Regions from separate parts of the Pseudarthrobacter scleromae genome, predicted to be linked through region 1. Evidence: predicted binding sites of a transcription regulator. Region 1 holds the regulator's gene; the other holds the start of a gene.
The links. The regulator LexA, encoded in region 1, represses DNA repair genes until DNA is damaged. The targets are predictions, from matches to a motif close to TCGAACANNTGTTCGA.

Region 1 (10,514 bases):
CCCGGCGGCGCTGCTGGAGGATAAGGCCTGCGAAGCAGAGCACGACGCCGGCAACGCCCACCGAAACGAAGCCCCCGGATGGCCCCGTGCCGTCAATGAAGACACCCGCGAGCGGTGCACCCAGCGCCACGCCGCCAGTCAGTGCCGAGCCGTACCAGCCCATGGCCTCCCCGCGGCGTTCCTCAGCCACCAGGTCCGCAACTTTTTCCGACGCGGAGGACAGCACGGGTGCGCAGAGAAGTCCCGGCAGGATCGCGGTGAACGCCAGTGCCCACGTATCGTTCGCGAACCCCATGGGAATTGTCAGCGCGGCCATTCCAAGCAGCAGGAGGATCGGCGAGACCGGGCGGTGCATGGCCCCGTAGATCAGGCCTCCCACCACGGACGCGGCGCACCAGAAGAGGAAGACGATGCCGATTTCGGCCTGCCGCCCCCCGGTTTCCAGGGCGGCGACGATGCCGACGTCGGTTCCGCTCAGCACCATGCCCGCGCCCGCCGCCACGGCGAAGACTGCCGCCACGGTGGCGGTGAACCAGGCGAAGTTGTGGGCTACCTTGCCGCGCAGGCCCGGTCCGCGGTGTGTTGCGCCCGCAGGCACCAGTTCGGCCGCAGCCTCCTGCAGGTGGGCAGGGGCGGCTGACACCACGGCGGCCTCGGCGGCGTGGCGCTCATCTACGCTGCGTTCCTCATCCTGCGCCGGGCTTCGGGTGGGCGGGTTGAACCACATCAGGAACAGCCCGGCCAGCGACGTGGAGACCCCCACAATGGTGAGGCCCAGCACCGTGAAGCCGCTGGTGGCAACGATGGCGCCCGCAGCGGGACCGATCATGAACACCACCTCAGTGGTGATCGCATCGAGGGCGAAGGCGGTACGGCGCTGGTCGCCGTCGGCCAGCACGCCCAGGGACTGGCGCACCACGCTGAAGATGGGAAGCGTGAGCAGGCCGCCCACGAACACCAGCGGAAGGAGCCACTGGTAGGACACGTGCGGAACAACGGACCAGATAACCGCTTCCGAGATCACGGAGGGGATGAGTGCTGTCCGGAGGCCCACGGTGTCTACCCGCCTCCCGCGCCACGGTGCACCCACGGCAATGCCGATGGTCATGACGGCGGCGGCAGCGCCCGCGGCGGCGTACCCCTGCTTCAGGGTCAGGACGATGTGGAGGGTCAGCAGTACCCCGGCAGCGGAGTGGGGAATGCGGGCGACCATGCCCACCAGCAACAGCCGGCGGATAGGCCGGACGGCGAGCAACTCCCTGTAGAGAGCGAAATTCACTGAGTGATCCTTAGGTCCTGCCGCAGTGGCTGGGGATCACCCCGCTGGCTGCCGGCTAGTGGTCTGCACGCCTCAACTTGATGTCGATCGAGTCGACGCGCTCCCCAAACAATACATTCCGGGACCATTGGGCCTGGAGTCCGCCCACCAGTTCCTGGACCCCCGCGGCATCCAGCCCGTCCTCCAGGTAAAGCACCACCTGCAGTTCCGGCCCGGCGCCTCCGCCTGCTGCCACGGTCCCGTCGGCGGCACGGGCGGCCACTCCCCTGCCCTGTACCAGTTCGAGGTTCCGGACGGCGGGAAAAGCGGCGGCCGCACTGCCCATCTCGGCGGCAAGTTCCTGGTCCTTGTAGGACGGCGTCCACTGCTGCTGCTGGGCCAGCGCCCACACGGCAGGGCGCCGCACCACAAACGTGAAGGCAGAGCCCGGGTCAAGGACCAGCAACTCTGCGCCTTCGGCGACGGCAGAGAGCGCGGCGCGTGCGGCGTACACAGCAACGGGTCTGGCTCCGGGATGCCAGGCGGACAGCGCCGCTGTGGAGGTGAAGGCTGGCATTGCTGTCCTGCCGTCGGCGGCTTTGAGCGTGACCAGCGCCATGTCGGCCTGCTTGTCGGCCTGCAGGCCGTCCTGGCCTTCCGCTTCCTCCGCGAGCTGGGCCACGATCGGGATGAACACCCGTGCGGTGGCGAGCGAGGCGACGACGGCCGCCTCGTCCCCGGTTCCGTCCCGGAGTGCCGCTATGGCGGCAAGATAGGCGCCGCTTGCCGTCCCGTCGTCGTTCTCGAAGTTGTGGATCCTGGCGTCGTCGCCCGCCAGGCTCCGGCCTGTCCAGGGCTGCCCTGCGGAGTCCGTGGCGCCGCCGGCCCCTGCCAGCGCCGCAGCGATATGCCCCGGCAGCTGGCGGGGTGACGGGGTGCCTGATTCGTTGCTGGCCATGCCGGCGTGCGCCCTTAGCGGCGGCCGGCCACGTCGAGGGCTTCGGGCAACGTGAAGGCGCCGGCGTAAAGGGCCTTGCCCACGATGGCACCTTCAATACCCAGGGGCACCAGGGAGCGCAGGACCTTCAGGTCGTCGAGGCTGGAGATACCGCCGGAGGCCACCACGGGCTTGCCGGTTTTCTCCACCATCTGGCGGAGGAGTTCCACGTTGGGCCCTTGCAGGGTGCCGTCCTTTGTCACGTCAGTGACCACATAGCGGCTGCAGCCGGCTTCCTCGAGGCGGCCCAGGACCTCCCAGAGGTCTCCGCCTTCCTTCGTCCAGCCGCGGCCGGCCAGCGTGGTTCCGCGGACATCGAGCCCGACGGCGATTTTGTCACCAAAGCGCTCGATGGCCCGGCGGGTCCATTCGGGGTTTTCCAGCGCGGCAGTTCCCAGGTTCACGCGGGTAACTCCGAGGTCCAGCGCCGCGTCGAGGGTTGCATCGTCACGCAGCCCGCCGGACAGCTCCACGTTGATGTCCAGCCGGCCCACCACTTCGCGGAGCAGCTCGGCGTTTGAGCCGCGGCCGAAGGCTGCATCCAGGTCCACCAGGTGAACCCATTCAGCTCCCTGCTGCTGCCAGTTCAGCGCTGCTTCGAGCGGGGTCCCGTAGCTGGTCTCACTGCCCGCTTCCCCTTGCACCAGCCGGACGGCCTGGCCGTTGACGACGTCGACGGCGGGCAGCAGTTCGAGAACGGGAAGGTCAGTTGCAGTGGTCATGGTGAATCCTCAGGGTGGGGGCAGGATGGCCTGCCGCGGTCAGTTGCCCGGCAGCGTCAGCAGGTAGGCGGCGAGCAGCGACATGCCCGCAAGAACATAAAACGAAATCTGGGTCCAGAGCGGCTTGTGCTGCTGCCTGAAGGACAGGGCGCCGCCGACGAGTACGCCGGCAAGCCCCATCAGGAGAACGGACCACATCTAGGCGGTGCCGCCTTCCGAATCCGGCACCCCGCCGTTGGCCGGGGCACCGCCGGCCTGGGTGCTGTTGGCCTGGGTGCTGTCGGGCTGGCCGACGGCAGCGGGCCTGCGCAGGGCTTCCACCCAGTTGTGGAGCAGGCGCGCGCCCGCATCACCGGATTTCTCGGGGTGGAACTGGGTGGCGCAGAGCGGACCGTTCTCGACGGCGGCAATGAACGGAGCGCCGTGCTCGGACCACGTGACCAGGGGCGCTGCCATCCGTGGCTGAATGACATCGAAGTTCCATTCCTGGACCCCATAGGAGTGCACAAAGTAGAACCGCTCGTTTTCGATGCCGGCAAACAGCTTTGAGCCCTCGGGTACCTTGACGGTGTTCCAGCCCATGTGCGGCACGACGTCCGCCGGCAGGAGTTCCACCTTGCCGGGCCATTCACCCATGCCTTCAGCTTCGGTGCCATGCTCCACTCCAGCCTCAAAGAGGACCTGGAGGCCCACGCAGATGCCCAGGACCGGCCGTCCGCCGGCCACCCGCCTGCCAATGAGGCGGATGCCGTCCACGGCTTTAAGCTCACGCATCACGGTTTCGAAGGCCCCGACTCCGGGGACCACCAGGCCGTCGGCGTTCAGGACGTCCTCCGGCTTTGAGCTCAGGATGACTTCCGCACCGGCCCGTTGCAGCGCCCGCACGGCGGACCGGACGTTTCCGGAGCCGTAATCCAGGACAGTGACGGTGGGCTTGCCCTCGGGCGAGGGCAGCTTCCGGGAGGCCGAGGGATCCACGATGGCACCGTCCCGCAGGACCTGGCCGCTCACAGCGCACCCTTGGTGGAGGGGATCCCCTCAACACGGGGATCCGGTTCCACAGCAGCACGGAGCGCCCGCGCGAACGCCTTGAACTGGGCCTCGACGATGTGGTGCGGATCGCGGCCTGCGATGACGTTCATGTGGAGGCAGATGCCCGCGTGCAGCGTGATGGCCTCGAACACGTGGCGGGTAAGTGACCCGGTGAAGTGGCCGCCGATCAGGTGGTATTCCTGGCCTGCGGGCTCGCCGCCGTGCACCAGGTAGGGACGCCCGGAAACATCGACGACGGCGTGGGCCAGGGCCTCGTCAAGGGGGACGGTGGCCTCGCCAAACCGGCGGATGCCGGCTTTGTTCCCCAGCGCGGTGCGCAGCACCTCTCCGAAGGTGATGGCGACGTCCTCCACCGTGTGGTGGACGTCAATGTGGATGTCGCCCGTGGCTTTGACGGTCATGTCGATCAGCGAGTGCTTGCACAGCGCCGTGAGCATGTGGTCGTAGAACGGTACCGACGTGTCGATGTCCGAGGTGCCGGTGCCGTCCAGGTTGATTTCCACGAGCACGGACGACTCACTGGTGGCACGTTCCATGCGCGCAGTGCGGGCCGCAGCCGCGTTCGGTCCGGTGGTACTCATGCGTTGGGTCCTTTTGGGCAGAAGGGGCGGTTCAGGGCGTCCAGCGCCGCTGCTTCCAGTCTAGGCGGGAAGCGTGGCCTGGCTTGCAAGGATGCTTTCCAGGGATGTGAGGAAGGCTGTGGTTTCGGTCTCAGTTCCGGCCGTGACGCGAAGATGGCCCGGAATCCCCACGTCCCGGATCAGTACGCCCGCATCCAGCAGTTCCTGCCAGACCCGGTGCGGGTTCTCCAGTCCGCCGAAAAAGACGTAGTTGGAGTCGGACGCGGCGGGCTTGAGGCCCATGCGCGTCAGCTCCGACACGATGCGGTCCCGCTGCTTCTTGATGTCTTCCACATCCGCCATCAGCGCCTCACGGTGCTGGAGGGCGGCCAATGCGGTGGCCTGCGTGATGGCGGAGAGGTGGTACGGCAGCCGGACCAGGCGCAGCGCATCGGCAACTTCGGGTGCTGCAGCCATGTAGCCCAGGCGGGCTCCCGCCAGCGCGAAGGCCTTGCTCATGGTCCTGGACACGATCAGCCGCTCCCGGCCTGGCAGCAAGGTCAGTGCACTGGGCGTCCCGTCGTGTGCGAACTCGTGGTAGGCCTCGTCCACAATGACGATGGTCTGGCTCGCTTCACCGGCCTCGTAGACGGCCTCCACGACGTCCAGCCCCAGTCCCGTCCCCGTGGGGTTGTTGGGTGAACAGAGGAACACGATGTTGGGCTGCAGTTCCTTGACCTGCCGCCCCGCGGATTCGGCGCTGAGGCCGTAGCCCTCGGCGCGCTCACCGATGATGTACTCGGTGTCCGTTCCACTGGCCAGCAGCGGGTACATGGAGTACGTGGGCGGAAAGCCGAGCGCTGTGCGTCCAGGGCCGCCGAAGGCCTGGAGGATCTGCTGGAGCACCTCGTTGGAGCCGTTGGCGGCCCAGAGGTTGGTCTCGTCCAATCCATGGCCCAGGTATTCTGCCAGCGCTTTCCGCAGTTCCGTAAACTCCCGGTCCGGGTAGCGGTTCAGCCCTGCGGCGGCCTCGGACACCGCCGCGCTGATGGCAGCCCGCACGTCAGCCGGAACACCATGGGTGTTCTCGTTGACGTTGAGGAGGATGGGGACGTCCAGCTGCGGCGCACCATAAGGGGTAAGCCCGCGGAGGTTGCTGCGGAGGGGAAGCCGGTTCAGGCGTTCTAGCTGGTCATTCACCTGAACAGTTTAGTGCCCGTGCCGGGTGCCGGAAAATGTGACGGCATCCTGTTCGCCCTCGGCATGTGCCGCATTAGTCGGCGGGTACGAACAGCTGCTGCCCCGGGAAGACCGTGCCTGCGGACAGGTTGTTCAGCTGCACGATGTCCGCCACAACATCACGTGCGTCGCGCTCCGGCGCCACGGTGGCCGCGATGCCCCACAGCGACTGGCCGGGCTGGACCGTCACGCTGACCGCGGACGTCGTCTCAAGGTCCGCAGCAGAGTCGGAGGCTTTCGCCGGGGAGTTGAAGAAGCCTGCCAGGGAGAGCAGCAGGGCGGCCAGCAGCACCAGGGGAATCCCGATCAGCACGATGCGGCCGCGGCGGGTCAGCCGCAGGGGCGGAAGGGGTGCCGGCCGTTCCGGCTTCCGCTCTTCAGGCCCGGACAAGAGTTGCTGCACTGAGAGCAGCTGTGGACGTGAACCCCGCGAAACAGATGTAGCTGACATGAACTGAGCCCTCCTGGACCATACTGTGCTGCCCGGATGTTCTGCTCCGCGCCCCGGCAGGGGCATTCCGGCGCCGTCTTCGAATGGCCCGAGTTCGCAGTAGAATATATGTTCGAACTTTGCTTCTTCAGTTTTAGCACCTATCAACGAACATTGTCGAGACTCGCTAGAACAAATGTTTGAAAAAGCAGTGTGGCTGGCCTAGCTTTGAACGAAAGAACAACCACCCGGACAGTCGATCAGCAGGGTCTGACATTATGGGGCGGGATCCTCCAGGGCCTGGCCGTGGAGGGGCCCCGCGGACACCGAAAGGCATTGGCGAATATGGCAGCAGCAGCCGCCGGGGGCAGGGCAACCGCGCAACCGAAGAGGACCGCCAAGGGCCTGACGCCACGGCAGAAAAAGATCCTCGAAACCATCCAGCGCTCCGTCAATGAGAACGGCTACCCCCCGTCCATGCGGGAGATCGGTGACACGGTGGGACTGGCCAGCCTTTCAAGCGTCACGCACCAGCTGGCCCAGCTGGAGAAACTCGGCTACCTCCGCCGTGACCCGAAGCGTCCGCGCGCCATGGAAGTCCTCATGCCCCTGACCCTGGACGGTGGCGCGGCCAAGCCGGCCAGCCAGCCATCAGCGGGAATCTCCGCAGGCGGGGCCACCGTCTCGGAGCTGCCAACGGCCTTGGACACGGCGATGGTCCCACTCGTTGGCCGCATCGCTGCTGGTGGCCCCATCCTTGCCGACCAGCAGGTGGAGGATGTTATGCCGCTCCCCCGGCAGCTGGTGGGCCAGGGCGAACTGTTCATGCTTAGGGTGGCCGGGGATTCCATGGTGGATGCAGCCATCTGTGATGGCGACTGGGTGGTGGTCCGCCGCCAGGCGGACGCAGCCAACGGCGACATCGTCGCTGCCCTCCTTGACGACGAGGCCACCGTGAAAACGTTCAGGCAGCGTGACGGCCACACCTGGCTGCTCCCCCAGAACACCCAGTACGAGCCCATCCTCGGGGACCACGCCACCATCATGGGCAAGGTCGTGTCAGTCCTCCGCTCGCTGTAGCCGCCCGCTCCTGGCCCAGGCAGAACCAACCCACAGCACAATTAGCCCGGGGTGGATCCGGCCCTGCGCAGTGCGTGGCCGGATCCACCTTGGGCAGATCCGGCCGTGCCCCGGGCCGGCTTCGCAGAGCCCCAGCATGTCCAGGGCGTCAGGCGTTCTCCCCGGCCAGCCTCTCCAAGGCCGCGATTGCCGTCTTCCGGTCCGTTGTGGACCAGAACGGCGGCAGCGCTCCCCGAAGGAACCCGGCGTAGCGCTCGGTGGCCAGCCTGGAGTCCAGGACTGCCACTACTCCCTTGTCCCCGGTGGAGCGGATCAGCCGGCCTGCGCCCTGGGCGAGCCGGATGGCAGCATGGGTGGCCGACACCGACATGAAGCCGTTTCCGCCGGCCTGTGCCACGGCACGGGAGCGCGCCGTCATGAGCGGATCGTCCGGCCGCGGAAAGGGAATCCGGTCTATCACCACAAGCCGGCACGAACCGCCCGGAACATCCACGCCCTGCCACAGGGACATGGTTCCGAACAGGCAGGTGTCGGGCTCGTCGGCGAACTGCTTCACCAGTGCGGTCATGGTGGAGTCGCCCTGGCACAGGACCGTCATGTCCAGCTTTGGGCGCAGGGCCTCGGCGGCTTCCTCTGCGGCGCGCCGGGAAGAAAACAGGCACAGTGCGCCGCCGCCGGAAGCACGGATCAGGGCCTCGAGTTCGTCCAGCGCTTCAGGGGATGCGCCCCTGCCGGGCTTCGGCAGGTGCCCTGCCACATAGAGGATGCCTTGTTTGGGGTAGTCGAACGGCGAGCCCACGTCCACGCCCTTCCAGCGGGGAGCACCCTCACCCACGAGGCCCAGCCCGCCGGCGGCAGGTTCAAATGCTGAACCGATGGCCAGTGTGGCGGAGGTCAGCACAACGGTGTGTCCGGCGAACAGGCCTTCCCGCAGCCGCCCGGCCACGGAGAGGGGCGCAATATTGATCAACGCCGGCGCTGTGTCATCCGGCGGGGAGAATCCCTGCGCGGGATCAAAGGAGCTGGCGCGGGAAAACCACACTACTTCGCGGTTTTCCCGGGCAGCGAGGAGCCGTTCGCAAAGTTCCAGGATGAGCATCAGGCGGGACCGCGCAAGCTGCCGGCCGCCGTCGGGCGTTGCAGTGCTGTCCCCCTTCGAATCCGAGAGGGCGGCCCGGCAGGCGTCGCGCAACTGGTCCACGCAGTCCAGCTGTTCGTCATTCAGTCCGTTGGGCAGCAGCCCGTTCGGCACGCCGGCGAGGGCGAGCTCCAGGTTGGCGGCCGCGGCGTTGAGCGCGTCAACGGTGATGGCGGTGTGCTTGCGGGCGCCGGCGGCAGCGGCGTGCACCATGGCCACCGACAGCTGGCCGGACACCGCACCGGTAACCCTGTCCTGGAGTTCGTGCGCCTCGTCCACCACCACCACGTCATACTCGGGCAGGACCGCCAGCCCCTCAAAGGCGCTGACTGCAAGCATGGCGTGGTTCGTGACCACGACATCGGCCTCAGCAGCGTCCTGGCGGGCGAGTTCACTGAAGCACTCTGCTGCCATGGGGCACTTTTGGGCGCCCAGGCATTCCATGGACGTCACGGACACCTGGCGCCAGGCGCGGTCCGTGACGCCCGGCAGGAGCTCATCCCTGTCGCCCGTGGCGGTCTTCTCCGCCCACTCCCTCAGCCGCACCACTTCCTTGCCGAGCTGGGACGAGGGCCCGCCCACGGCTGCGGCAAAGTGCGGGACGCTGGTGTCCTCACCCAGGCTGAACAGCTGGCCTTCCGCCGGTTCCTCGCTCGGGAAGCCGCCTTCCAGCTTGTGCCGGCAGACGTAGTTGGACCGCCCCTTGACCAGGGCCACCTTGACGGGCCTGTCCAGGGCGGGAGTGATGGCCTTGAGCAGCCGGGGCAGGTCCCTGCCCACGATCTGCGTCTGGAGCGCAAGCGTGGCCGTGGAGACCAAGGCAGGCTTGTTGCTTTCCAGGGCGTGCGCGATGAGGGGTATCAGGTAGGCCAGCGACTTTCCGGTGCCCGTGCCTGCCTGGACCAGGAGGTGGTCCCCCGTTTCCAGGGCACGGGCCACCTGCCTGGCCATCTCATGCTGGCCGTCACGGCTTTGCCCGCCCATGCCGGCAACGGCCCGGTCGAGCAGTTCGATCACGAACTGCTCGCCGGCCGTCTCCGTGGCTTCCGTGGCCACGAGGTCAGTCATTGCTGACGAAGGGTTCCAGTTCGGCCGCAAAGCCTTCACGGACCATTACCACGGCCCGCGTGCCTTGCTCCACGTGGTCCACGCTGATGATCTCGGCGTCGGACTCGTGGAGTTTGCTGACCAGGTCTCCGCGGTCGTACGGGATGAGCAGCTCCAGCTTGACGCTTGGCCTGGGAATGGCGTCACTGATTGCCTTCAGCAGTTCCGCGATGCCCTGCCCCGTGCGGGCGGACACCACCACATGCCGCGGTTCGCGCTGCCGGAGCCGTTCCACCACAAAGGGATCAGCGGCGTCGGCTTTGTTGAGCACGATGATTTCGGGCACCTTGCGGGCATCCACCTCGCTGAAGACCTTCCGGACCGCAGCGATCTGGCCCTCAGGGTCCGGGTGCGAAACGTCCACCACGTGGAGGATCAGGTCGGCGTCGGCAACTTCCTCCAGCGTGGAGCGGAACGCCTCCACCAGCTGCGTCGGCAGGGACCGGACGAAGCCCACAGTGTCCGCGAGCGTGTAACCCAGCCCGTCCGCGGTTTCCGCCTTGCGGACAGTCGGGTCCAGGGTGGCGAACAACGCGTTCTCCACCAGGACGCCGGCGTCGGTCAGCCGGTTGAGCAGCGAGGACTTGCCCGCGTTGGTGTACCCGGCGATCGCTACGGACGGCACGGAATTACGACGGCGGTTGGCCCGCTTGGTCTCGCGGGCCGGCTTCATCGCGGCGATCTCCCGCCGCAGCTTGGCCATGCGGGTGCGGATGCGACGGCGGTCCAGCTCGATCTTCGTTTCACCGGGACCGCGCGAACCCATGCCGGCCGCGGCGCCGCCCACCTGGCCGCCGGCCTGGCGGGACATCGACTCGCCCCAGCCACGGAGGCGCGGCAGGAGGTACTCAAGCTGCGCCAGCTCCACCTGGGCCTTGCCTTCGCGGCTCTTGGCATGCTGGGCGAAGATATCAAGGATCAGGGCTGTCC
Region 2 (10,514 bases), on a different contig from region 1:
CGTCCTTGCCAACTTCAATCCTTTCCACCCGGTATTCGCCTTTGCTGCGGTTAATGTCCAGGGGAAGGATGGGGATGCCAAGCCGCCGGGCTTCCGCGACCAGCAGCCTCTTGGGGTACATGCCAGGATCGTGCTCCCACAGCCCGGCAAGGAATGCTTCAGGATGATGGGCCTTCAGCCAGGCAGACTGGTAGGTGGGCACGGCAAAGGCCGCGCCGTGGGCTTTGCAGAATCCGAAGCTTCCGAAGGCCTTCAGCGTTCCCCAGACGTTGTCCACTACCTCCGGCTGGTACCCCTTCTTCCTGGCCGCTGTGCGGAAGAATTCCTCCACTCCCAGTTCGAGTGCCTCGTTTCCCAGGGCGCGGCGGAATTCGTCGGCCCGGGCCAGGCCGCAGCCGGTCATGACATCAAAGGTCCGCAGTATCTGTTCGTGGAAGACGGTGACGCCATGGGTTTCCGCCAGCACCGGTTTCAGGTCCGGATGCGGATAGACCTCCGGCGCGAAGCCGTGACGGTGTTCCAGGAAGGGCCGGACCATGTCCGACTTCATGGGGCCCGGGCGGAACAGGGAGATATCGATGATGAGGTCGTTGAACTCCCGGGGGGCCATCTTGCCGATCAGTTCCCGCTGGCCGGGTGATTCAATCTGGAAACAGCCCAGGGTGTGGGTGCTTCTGATGAGTTCAAATGTGGCCTTGTCATCTAGGGGAACGGCGTTCAGGTCGATATGGCCATTCTCCGCAATGTAGTCAGGACCGCTTCCGCCCGTACCGGACGGATGACGGCCGGCGGCCACCACCTCCTCCTTGGACGGGTGGATGCGGATGACTTCACGGACGGCAAACGCCATGGCGCTCTGCATGCGCACTCCCAGGACGTCCAGCTTGAGCATGCCCATGGGATCCATGTCGTGCTTATCGAACTGGCTCATGGGCAGGCCCAGCCCGCTGGGCTGCACCGGGGTGCGGTCCAGGAGGGTGGCGTCACCAAGGATGACGCCACACGGATGCATGGAAATATGGCGGGGCAGCCGGTCAAGCCGCTCCGTCAGGTCAACCAGCAGGTCAAGCTGCTGGTTGCCGTCCATTTCCCGTTGTTCCACCCGGCCGGCGAATTCCCGGAGTTCAGGTTTTTCCTGCAGGGCCTCGCGGAATTTCCGGGCAGAAAAACGCCACAGCTGCTTGGCGATCTCCCCCACCTCGTCGCCGTCCATCCCCAGGGCCATACCGGCATCCCGCACGGCACCCCTGGCCCGGTAGCCGTTCTGCATGCTCATCAGGGTGACCCGCTCGGACCCGAAACGCTTGAAAATGCGGTGGTAGACGTTGTGCCTCTCAGCGCTTTCAACGTCAATATCGATGTCCGGAAGGGTGGCCCGGTCCCGCGACAGGAACCGTTCAAAGATGAGGTCGTGCTGCAGTGGGTTCACCTGGCTGACATCAATCAGGTAATTGACCAGGCTGGAGGCGCCTGATCCCCTGGCTGCCGCACGCACCCCCATCTCCTGGATCATGCGTGACACCTCGGCAACTGTCAGGAAATAGGACGAAAAGCCGAGGTTGCGGATGATGCCCAGTTCATGGTCGAGCCGGGAGAGCATTTTCTCTCCGGCAGCACCGGTGATCCCCGGAAAGCGCCGGCTGATACCGGCCTGGCACCGCTGCACCAGTTCAACGTGTGGATCCTGGCTGATCCCAATGACTGAGGCTTCTGGCACAACCGGCTGCTTCCAGCCCATGTCCGTTTCCGGATCTATCCGGCAGCGGTCCGCGAGCGCCTCGGTCTGCGCCATGAGCTGTTTCAGGTCCGCGGCGCCATATCCTGCCGCTGAAATGATCTCCTTGCCCAGCCGGAGCATTTCCGGGGCGGATTTCAGCCACCCCTGCCCGGTTGGCTGCAGCAGCGGTTCATCCGCAAGTTCGGGAAGGGATTTCAGGGTGCGGGCTGAGTCGAGCACATCGGCGGTGGGGGCGCCGTCTGCTGCGCAGTACCTGACGGCGTTGGTCAGGACAGCAGGAATATGATGCTCTTCGGCAAGCTTGAGCATCCGGACGGCGTGGGCGGTACTCAGCGGCTTTCCTGGGGCGCTGAGCTGGGACACGATCTCGGCCACCAGCGTGCCTGGGGGCATTGCATCCAGCCATTGCTTGAAAAGGGTGCGGGGGCGAAGGTAACGTCGCCCTCCCATGGCCCGTCCGACGTCGGAATCAGGCCCCAGCAGGACAGTCAATACCGGTTTGAGGGTTTGCGGATCGAGGGTGCGGGATGCCAGCTCGGCCCGGGTGACGGCTACCGGGACAGTTCCCCCGGCTTTTCCCGTGGTGCGGGCGTGGGCGTCGGAAATCAGCCTGCAGAGGGCGCGGTAGCCTGCCCCGTTGTTGTGGCCCCGGGCCAGTACCACCACCCTGCCCGCCAGCTGCGTGCGGTGGTCGCCGTCGTCGTCGAATACCGCAAGGTCAACGCCAACTATGGGATCGATGCCTGCTGCCATGCATGCCTTGAGGTGTTTGATGGTTCCGTACAGCCCGTCCCTGTCTGTACAGGCGAGCCCGGTTGCGCCGTCAGCGGCGGCAGCCTGCGCCAGTTCCTCGGGCCAGGAAACGCCATAGTGGGCGCTGAATGCGGTGGAAACGTGAAGATGGGTGAAACTCATGCTGTCCTGGGCCGGAGTGCGTCATGGATGCGCAGGAGCCGCCACCGGCCGCTGCGGATATGCCGGGTGAGGTCAAGGGTCAGCGGCTCTTCCGCGGCTTCTGCACCCCGCACCAAGGTGGAGGGAAGCACCTGGACGCGCCAGATCTCATGGTCCACCACTCCGGGTCCGCTGCCCAGCGGTGCGCGTGTTTCTTCAGCCCACCATTGCCGGCGTTCGTACCAGCGCAGCGGTTCCGTGCAGACGGTATAGGACTGTCCAGCCCACAGCAGGCCACGGGGTTCGCCGTCCGCAGTGCAGTCGACGTCCACGGATTCGCTGAACATACCCATGGCGCCTCCCGGAGTGGATGTAGCTGAAAGTATTCGAACACATATTCGAATATTGCCAGTCTACCCCTGCTCCGAACGGGAGCATAGATGGGCTGCGGGAGGTACAAAGAGATTGCACGGGAAGGGTGGACGGACCGATCGGCAGGGAGCAGGATTGTGCCATGAAAACCCAAGACGCACTTCTGAAGCAGGCAAGCATCACAGCCCAGGATTCCACCGTGGTGGCCACGTTCGATATAGACGGCACCATCCCGGATTCGGGCGCCTATGTGGTGGGGCTGATGGGGGCCACCCCCGACTATTCCTCGCAGCGGAGGCTGTGTATTGAGTTCATGAACGGGAAGGCCATTGCCTTCTATTCTTTTAATCGCGAACAGGGAGTCGAGGAGGACTACGACCTGTCCGGGGTAACCCATTCAGAGAACACCATCACCGGCAGCTTTCCCCTTGCCGCCCTGAACGGCCTGGGCAAGGGGCACGTCATGTCAGCCTTCAGCGAGGCGGAGGGCAGGGAGTACCAGCATGGCGTCCCCGTGGAGGAGCACCTGTAACCACGCCCGTGGGCGGGAGGTCAGCTGTTCTCTTTATGGACCTTCAGTTCCAGTTCGATGAACCCGGAGATCATGGCGCGGTACGTGGACTCGACGATGTCCGGGTCAATGTCCTTCTTTTCCGCGGCTGAGCGGACGTGCTCAATGATCCGCTCCACCCGGCCGGGCGCACGGACCTCGGCGTCGTCGCCCTTGAGCGTCCCGGCAATCCGGATCAGCCGTTCGCGGCGGGCGATGAGGGTGACGATCTGTTCATCCACTTCGTCAACAGCAACCCGGACGGCAGCGAGCTGTTCCTTGTCGGCCAAAGCATCTCTATCGTTTCCTTGAATTGTCGCCATCGTCTGACAGTATCGAAGCATGCAGCCAAGAGTCGACTTCATTTCGCTGGGCGTCCGCAGTGTTGCCGCGTCCCGGGCCTTCTACGTTGACGGTCTTGGTTGGCCCGTGCACCGTGAACTTCCCGGCGACGTGGTGTTCATCCAGGTGAACCACGGGCTGGTGCTGTCCCTGTGGGATGTGCGCCAGATGCAGGCAGACGCCGGCGTCACGGCCTCCGGAGCTGTCCCCTGCATCACGCTGAGCCACAACCTTCCCGGAACGGAGGACGTGGACCGCGTCATGGAGGAGGCCGCCGCCGCGGGGGCGGAGATCATCGCCGAGCCCATCACCCAGCCATGGGGAGGCTACAGCGGCTACTTTGCGGACCCGGACGGTTTCCGCTGGGAGGTGGCGTACAACCCCACCTGGGCAGTGGACGACGACGGCGCGGTCACCGTTTAGCACTCCCCACGGTTTCGTCCGGGCTGCTCAAAGGGCCGGCTGCTAGAAGAGTGCTTCAACGGGCCGGATCAGTTCCGGCCCGTTATTCCTGACGTTGCCGACCTCTTTCCCTACGGATTCCACCTGCCAGTCAGCGGCCACGTCCTTGACCCCTGCCCGTACCAGGTCCACGAGTCCGGCCGGATCGTCGGCCTGGGGGTCCAGCCAGGCCTGCATCGTGGCGTTGTCCATGGGTAGGGGCACCCGGTCATGGAGTTCCGTGAGTTTTCCAAACACCGTGGACTCGCTGCCCGGCGGGGGCGTGTCCGTGGTCAGGATGGACGTTGAGAGAAGCCACCCGCCCGGCTCCCCTGCCGGCCAGGTGGGATCCTTCCACCACTCATAGAGACCCGCGAACACCAGGCCATGGCCAGGGCCTGGGTGCACGTAGTAGGGCTGCTTGGACTTTCCGGGCCCCTGCTTCCATTCGTAGTAACCGTCTGCCGGGACTGCGCAGCGGCGTGACTGCATGGCTTTCCGGAAAGCCGGCTTCTCAAGGACGGACTCGCTGCGGGCATTAATCATCCGGGAGCCTATGCCGGGATCCTTGGCCCAGGACGGGACCAGTCCCCAGCGGGCGACGTGGAGCTGGCGGACATGTTTGTTCCCCGACTCGCCATCCACCAGGCGTTCCAGGACGATGGGAACCGCGTCCGTCGGCGCAACATTCCACGACGGCGGGATGCTGACCTCGTCCTCAAGCTCGGCGTCGAAATCGGCAAGGAGGTCCCCCACGGCGCGTGCCATTACGTAACGTCCACACATGGCTCCAGCATGCCATCGGCGGCAGGAGCTGTCATCCACGGAGGCCCGGCGGGCCCGGAAGCGGGGAATACCGGACTGCACGCTACCGTTACAGGAACGAAACCGTTATCAAGCACAGAGGAGAGCTCCGTGGACTTCACTCCCGAATCCGGCACTATCACCATGTTTTCCACCACCTGGTGCGGCTACTGCAACCGGCTGAAGAAGCAGCTTGATGCCCAGGGCATCGGCTACACCGAGATCAACATCGAGGAAGTGGAAGGCACCGCCGAACTCGTGGAGCAGCTGAACGGTGGAAACCAGACCGTCCCGACTGTCCTCTTCCCGGACGGCACCGCCGCCACGAACCCTTCCGCTGCCGAGGTCAAGCAGCGGCTCGCAGCCTAGCTGGCACGCCGCCCCGGCCGGGAACCCCGCAACTGAACGGGGACTCCTGACCTGGGCACCGGACAAACAGAACGGGACCAACATTTCCCAATGTTGGTCCCGTTTTGCTTGCCTGGCAGTCGATGGCGCGGGTTATGCCCCAAGGCTGCTGAACGAAGCGGTTTCGAGGGTGGCATGGTCCGCGTACACGGAAAGAAGGGCCTCCTCCACCGCTGCGACGTCCACACCAGGTACAAGGTCGTCCACCGCCCCTGCCGTGGCAGGGTCCCAGTCCAGCCCCAGGGCGGCGTAGCTGTCGGTCAGCACTTTGCGGATCGGCGCCGAGTTTTCCACCACGATCACCGAACTGAACAGCCAGCCGCCGGCCACCACGCGCTGGGCGGTGCCCACCAGTTTCACCCGGTGTGCGCCGTCAGCCGGGTCCGTGCCGTGCACGCTGAACTCACCGGGGCAGTATTCCCCGGGAATCTCGCCCACGGCCGCCTGCACGCCGACCCGGCGGAGGGCGTCCGCAAAAAGCTCCCCGAAGTACCCGAACCTGGTCTTGGAACCGGCGATGGCATCCGGATCGGGTTCAATGTGGTCCACCACCAGGGTTCCCTGGTGATAGGCGGCCGCCCGGCCTCCTGCCCGGCGGACCAGGGGTTCGAAACCGTTGGCACGGCACGCCTGCGCGGCGGCGTCGAATCCCGGCAGGCGGGTGTCGCGCTGGCCGAACGCGACCGTGGGTGCGGGCCGGTACAGCCGCAGCGTGGGACCGATGTCCCCGCTTTTGGCCCTGGCCAGCAGTTCCAGGCCGAATTCCAGGTCCCGGGCGGCGCCCAGCGTCTTTTCCTGCCGCACCACTGTCAGGGTGCGGGGCCCCGGGCCGCCGTCGTTCATATTGCTAAGCTCCCTTATGGTCATTCTGCAATTCCTCGTTGTCGCCGCCGCCTTCGCAGCGATCGACGCCATCTGGCTCAAGCTGATGAACCCCTTTTACCGCAGCCACATCGGCGAACTGCTGGCGGACAAACCACACCTAGGTTACGCCGTGGCGTTCTACGTCATTTACATCGCCGGAATTGTGTTTTTTGCCCTGCGGCCCGCGCTCGACGGCGGCAGCTGGCTGGCTGCCCTGGGTTACGGTGCGGCGCTGGGCGCCTTCGCCTACGCCACCTATGACCTCACCAACGCAGCCACCCTGAAAGTGTGGCCGCTGCAGCTGATTGTCGTGGACATGCTGTGGGGCGCTGTGCTGACAGGCCTGTCAACACTCGCGGGCTGGCTGGTTTTCCACGCCCGGAGCTGACGCACGCGCCGGCGGCGCCGCAAACGGCTGCCGCCTGGCCACGTCCCTGTCAGAGGCCGCGCCGGCCTGCCCACAGGCCGTGCAACAGCGGGACTACTGAACCGGCCATAAGGATGCCGCCCAGGACGGCTTCGTCAGCCCGCACGATGGCGCCGGCGATGAGCAGGGCGGCGAACACCAGGGCAGAAGCAGAGCGCCGGGTGGAGCGGTCCAGCCGGGCGATGTGCCGTTCAAGACGTGGATTGGCGACGGCGAGGGAGCCTTCCTCGAGCCGTCCGGCCAGCGCATCCAGGCGTTTTGGCAGGCGCAGCGCGGTTGCTGCGGCGTCGAGGGCCTGCTGTGCCACGTCCTCCACGATATTGCCGCGCTCGTCGCGCAGGAGCCGGGCAGCATACGGTTCCACGGAATCCCAGAGGTTGAAGCGCTCATCGAGCGAGGAGCACACCCCCGAGGTCAGCGACATCGCCCGAATGATGAGCAGGAAATTTTCCGGGAGCTGGAACGGCAGCGAGCGGACAACGTCGCCGAATTCCACTGCAAAGTCACGGAACTCCCTCGGATCCACCTCCCGGAGCTCGGCGAATCCCATTCCGCCGAAGCGGGCGAAGAGGTGCGTCATGGCGCGTTCCATCTCCACCGTGTCGGCTGACGGCGCCAGCACACCGACGTCGTTGATCGCCGCCACCAGCCCCCTGCCGTCGCGCGCGGCGGCCGCAATCAGCAACTTCCGGAGTCCGCTGCGGGTGGAGGACGTAATTTCGCCCATCATGCCGAAGTCGATGAACGTCAGCTTCCACGGGCGGTCGCCGGCCGCCGCGGTAACGGGAGTGACGAAGATATTCCCCGGGTGGGGGTCGGCGTGGAAGAAGCCGTTGGTGAACATCTGGTCGAACATGACGGCGGCGAACACCGGAGCCACCTCGGCCGGGTCGATGCCCGCCGCCCGGAGTGCCCCGGCCTCCGTGATTTTGATGGCCGTGACGTCTTCAAGGGTGAGCACGCGGCGGGTGCTCCGCTCCCAAGCTATGCCGGGCACGCAGACCCTTCCGTCGTCGGAAAAATCGGCGGCGAAGCGTTCGGAGTTTGCCGCCTCGTGCAGGTAATCGATCTCCTCGAAACTGGTCTGCGCAAACTCCTCCACCAGGGCCGGCATATTGGCGCGGCTGGATACCAGGCGAATGCGGCTGAGCCAGCCGCCTACCTTGCGCAGGGCTGCAAGGTCGACGTCGACAATCGCGTCAATGCCCGGACGCTGCACCTTGAGCACCACATCGGTGAACCCGGTGTCGGCCGCATCCGTTGCACGAAGGCGTGCCCGGTGCGCCTGCCCCAGCGACGCGGCAGCGATCGGTACCTCCTCCACGAAAGCGAACACCTGGTCCAGCGGAGCGCCCAACTCCTCCTCGGCCAAGGCGCGGATCGAAGGAAACGGAACGGGCGGCACCTCGTCCTGGAGTCCCTCAAGCTCCCTGGTGATCTCCGGCGGCAGAATATCGAGCCTGGAGGAAAGGAACTGTCCCACCTTGATCGTCAAACCGCCCAGCTCCACGGCCAGGCCATGGAAGCGCCGGGCGAAACGCTGCATCCTCCGCGGCCGCGTACGCTCCGCGACCCGGGCAAGTCCTATCCGTGGGAGGAACAGTTCATACCACCACGTCACCGCCAGATTCCAGGCGGCAAAGCGCAGGATCCGGCGGTAGCGGGCACGGGTGTCCCCGGCGCCCGCGGCCGAAGCGGCACGATGCAGGCGGACAGACGCCACCCGGGTCAATCCTGGGCGAGGATCGCGTAGAGCCGGCGCCGTGCGTCGTCGAGCACTGCCACGGCCTGCTGCACCTGGTCCGGCGAGCCCGTGCGGCCCACCTGTGCTGCAGCCTGCGCGAGCTCCACCCCCGCTTTGGGCAGGGATCCAAACCCGCCGGAGTGGGAACCCGGCGAGTCCCAAGGCGTTGCCCCGTGGTCCTGCGCAACTTCCTCCCGGCCGGCCTCGGTCAGCGAATAGATCTTGCGGCCGTTGGACTCCTCGGCGCTGATGGTGCCCTCGTCCGCGAGCAGTTGCAGGGTGGGGTAGACGGAACCGGCACTCGGCTTCCAGCTGCCGCCGCTGCGCTCCTCGATCTCGCGGATGATCTGGTAGCCGTGCATCGGCCGCTCAGCAAGAAGCGCCAGCACTGCAGACCGCACCTCGCCCTTGCCGGCACGGGTTCCAGCGCGTTTTTCGAACCGTGAACGCAGCTCCTCGACGGCCTGCCACATGCCGTCGATGTTGCTCCCGCCGAATCCGGCTGCCGGGTATGAACCACGCATGATGATCTCCTCTGTAAACCGCCAACGATATACAACGATACTCAACGATACATCCATTAGACCCGCAGGAGTTGCCGCTATATGGCGGTGTTCTGGGAACGCTGAGAGGTGCTTCGGATCGGTGACCGGAGTCCGTGTGGGTCCCGTATCCCTAGAGTTTCGAGGCGGAGGTTTCGAGGCACCGAGGGCGCAGGAGTGTGGGGCGCTACAACTACCTGCACGTCGTCTTCGTAGAGAACTTTCCCGGATCATTCGAGTGAAGCACCTGCCAGCCGACGCCATGACGGCCAAGAAGATCCGTGCAGAACTCCACTCCTGCGATTAGATCCGTGGCTGTGCGCTTGAACCAGGATTGCGCTAAAGGTTTGATTGCTCAGTCGTAAATCAGCTTGTCCACCGTTGAAGGGTCGGTGTACGCGGAATCGAACTGATCATTCGCTTTTTATGCCCCCGCTCCTGACCCGTCATGGCCCGCAAACTTCATCATCATTATCGACACCGCAGCGGGCCAGGTCGTCGAGGACCTTCTTGTTGACGAGAGGGGCGTCCCACTCGACGAGAAACGGACGGCCCCTCGACGCCACCGCCGGGTAAGGAGACCTAACAGCGGCCTACCTCAGCAGGGCGTTTTACAGTCAAAAAGCAACTCCGGCAGCCACCGTCGCATTTCCTTAGAGTTTGGGAATGTCCCCCGCAGCCTTCCGGCGTACCAGCATCCCTGACCAGGCCAGGTAGCGCTTCGAGAGGACCGCCACCACTGCCGCGCTCCACACCCGGCGGTACCGTCAGGTCTTTCGCAGTGTGAGGATCTGCTCCGCGCGCCCGAACGGCCCCTGGAGGTCGTGCAGGACGGTGGAGGTCAGGCCTATCCCGTCCCCGCCGAACGAGACCGCATTGTCCAGGCCCAGCCACTCCCCTTCGGGCCGGCGGTACATGTGGATCTGCAGGTCAAGGTTGGGAAACGAGTAACTGTCCTTCCCGGGCGGCACCCTGGCCGCGATGCCGTTGGCCGTGTCCACCATGCCCATGAGCCTGGCCAGGGCACCGCTGTCCGCGCGGTCCGTCAGGGGATGTTCCGTACGGAGCCAGACCTTTCCGGCCCCGGGCCGGTGCCCTTCCGCCACGCGCATTTCCAGCGAGCGGATGAAGCCGCCGGGCCACACGGACGCTCCGTCATACGGCTTGCAGTCTTCCGGACCTGGAATGGGGGTGTCCTCGATGGCAGCCACCGGCGTTGTATCGCTGGTGGCCAGCCGCCAGGCGGTGGCGCGGATGGCGGTCCGGCCGCCCGCCACGAGCTCGGCCTGCAGGAGCTCGATGGTTTTTCCGGGCCGGAGGGTGGTGGCAGCGATCTGGAATTCGCCGCCCGGGATGAGGCCGAGGATCTCGTAGCTGATCCGCGCCAT

Region 2: the regulator LexA is predicted to act here: its motif matches at 3,019-3,034, upstream of IEX33_RS09040 (DUF6504 family protein).

Annotation. Positions count from the first base shown of each region.
Region 1 covers NZ_BMKV01000007.1:30,542-41,055, forward strand. The annotation lists gene IEX33_RS16770 (MFS transporter) at 1-1,279, opposite strand, end outside; gene IEX33_RS16775 (SseB family protein) at 1,335-2,216, opposite strand; gene priA (bifunctional 1-(5-phosphoribosyl)-5-((5-phosphoribosylamino)methylideneamino)imidazole-4-carboxamide isomerase/phosphoribosylanthranilate isomerase PriA) at 2,231-2,977, opposite strand; gene IEX33_RS16785 (hypothetical protein) at 3,017-3,175, opposite strand; gene hisH (imidazole glycerol phosphate synthase subunit HisH) at 3,176-3,988, opposite strand; gene hisB (imidazoleglycerol-phosphate dehydratase HisB) at 3,985-4,611, opposite strand; gene IEX33_RS16800 (histidinol-phosphate transaminase) at 4,672-5,790, opposite strand; gene IEX33_RS16805 (LysM peptidoglycan-binding domain-containing protein) at 5,864-6,280, opposite strand; gene lexA (transcriptional repressor LexA) at 6,605-7,339, shown strand; gene IEX33_RS16815 (ATP-dependent DNA helicase) at 7,488-9,545, opposite strand; gene hflX (GTPase HflX) at 9,538-10,514, opposite strand, start outside.
Region 2 covers NZ_BMKV01000003.1:189,237-199,750, reverse strand. The annotation lists gene IEX33_RS09045 (DNA polymerase III subunit alpha) at 1-2,653, opposite strand, end outside; gene IEX33_RS09040 (DUF6504 family protein) at 2,650-2,985, opposite strand; gene IEX33_RS09035 (hypothetical protein) at 3,147-3,536, shown strand; gene IEX33_RS09030 (chorismate mutase) at 3,557-3,877, opposite strand; gene IEX33_RS09025 (VOC family protein) at 3,897-4,319, shown strand; gene IEX33_RS09020 (SOS response-associated peptidase) at 4,362-5,123, opposite strand; gene IEX33_RS09015 (mycoredoxin) at 5,253-5,510, shown strand; gene IEX33_RS09010 (lipoate--protein ligase family protein) at 5,643-6,416, opposite strand; gene IEX33_RS09005 (DUF2177 family protein) at 6,409-6,801, shown strand; gene IEX33_RS09000 (ABC1 kinase family protein) at 6,851-8,563, opposite strand; gene IEX33_RS08995 (PadR family transcriptional regulator) at 8,569-9,108, opposite strand; gene IEX33_RS08990 (thioesterase family protein) at 9,894-10,514, opposite strand, start outside.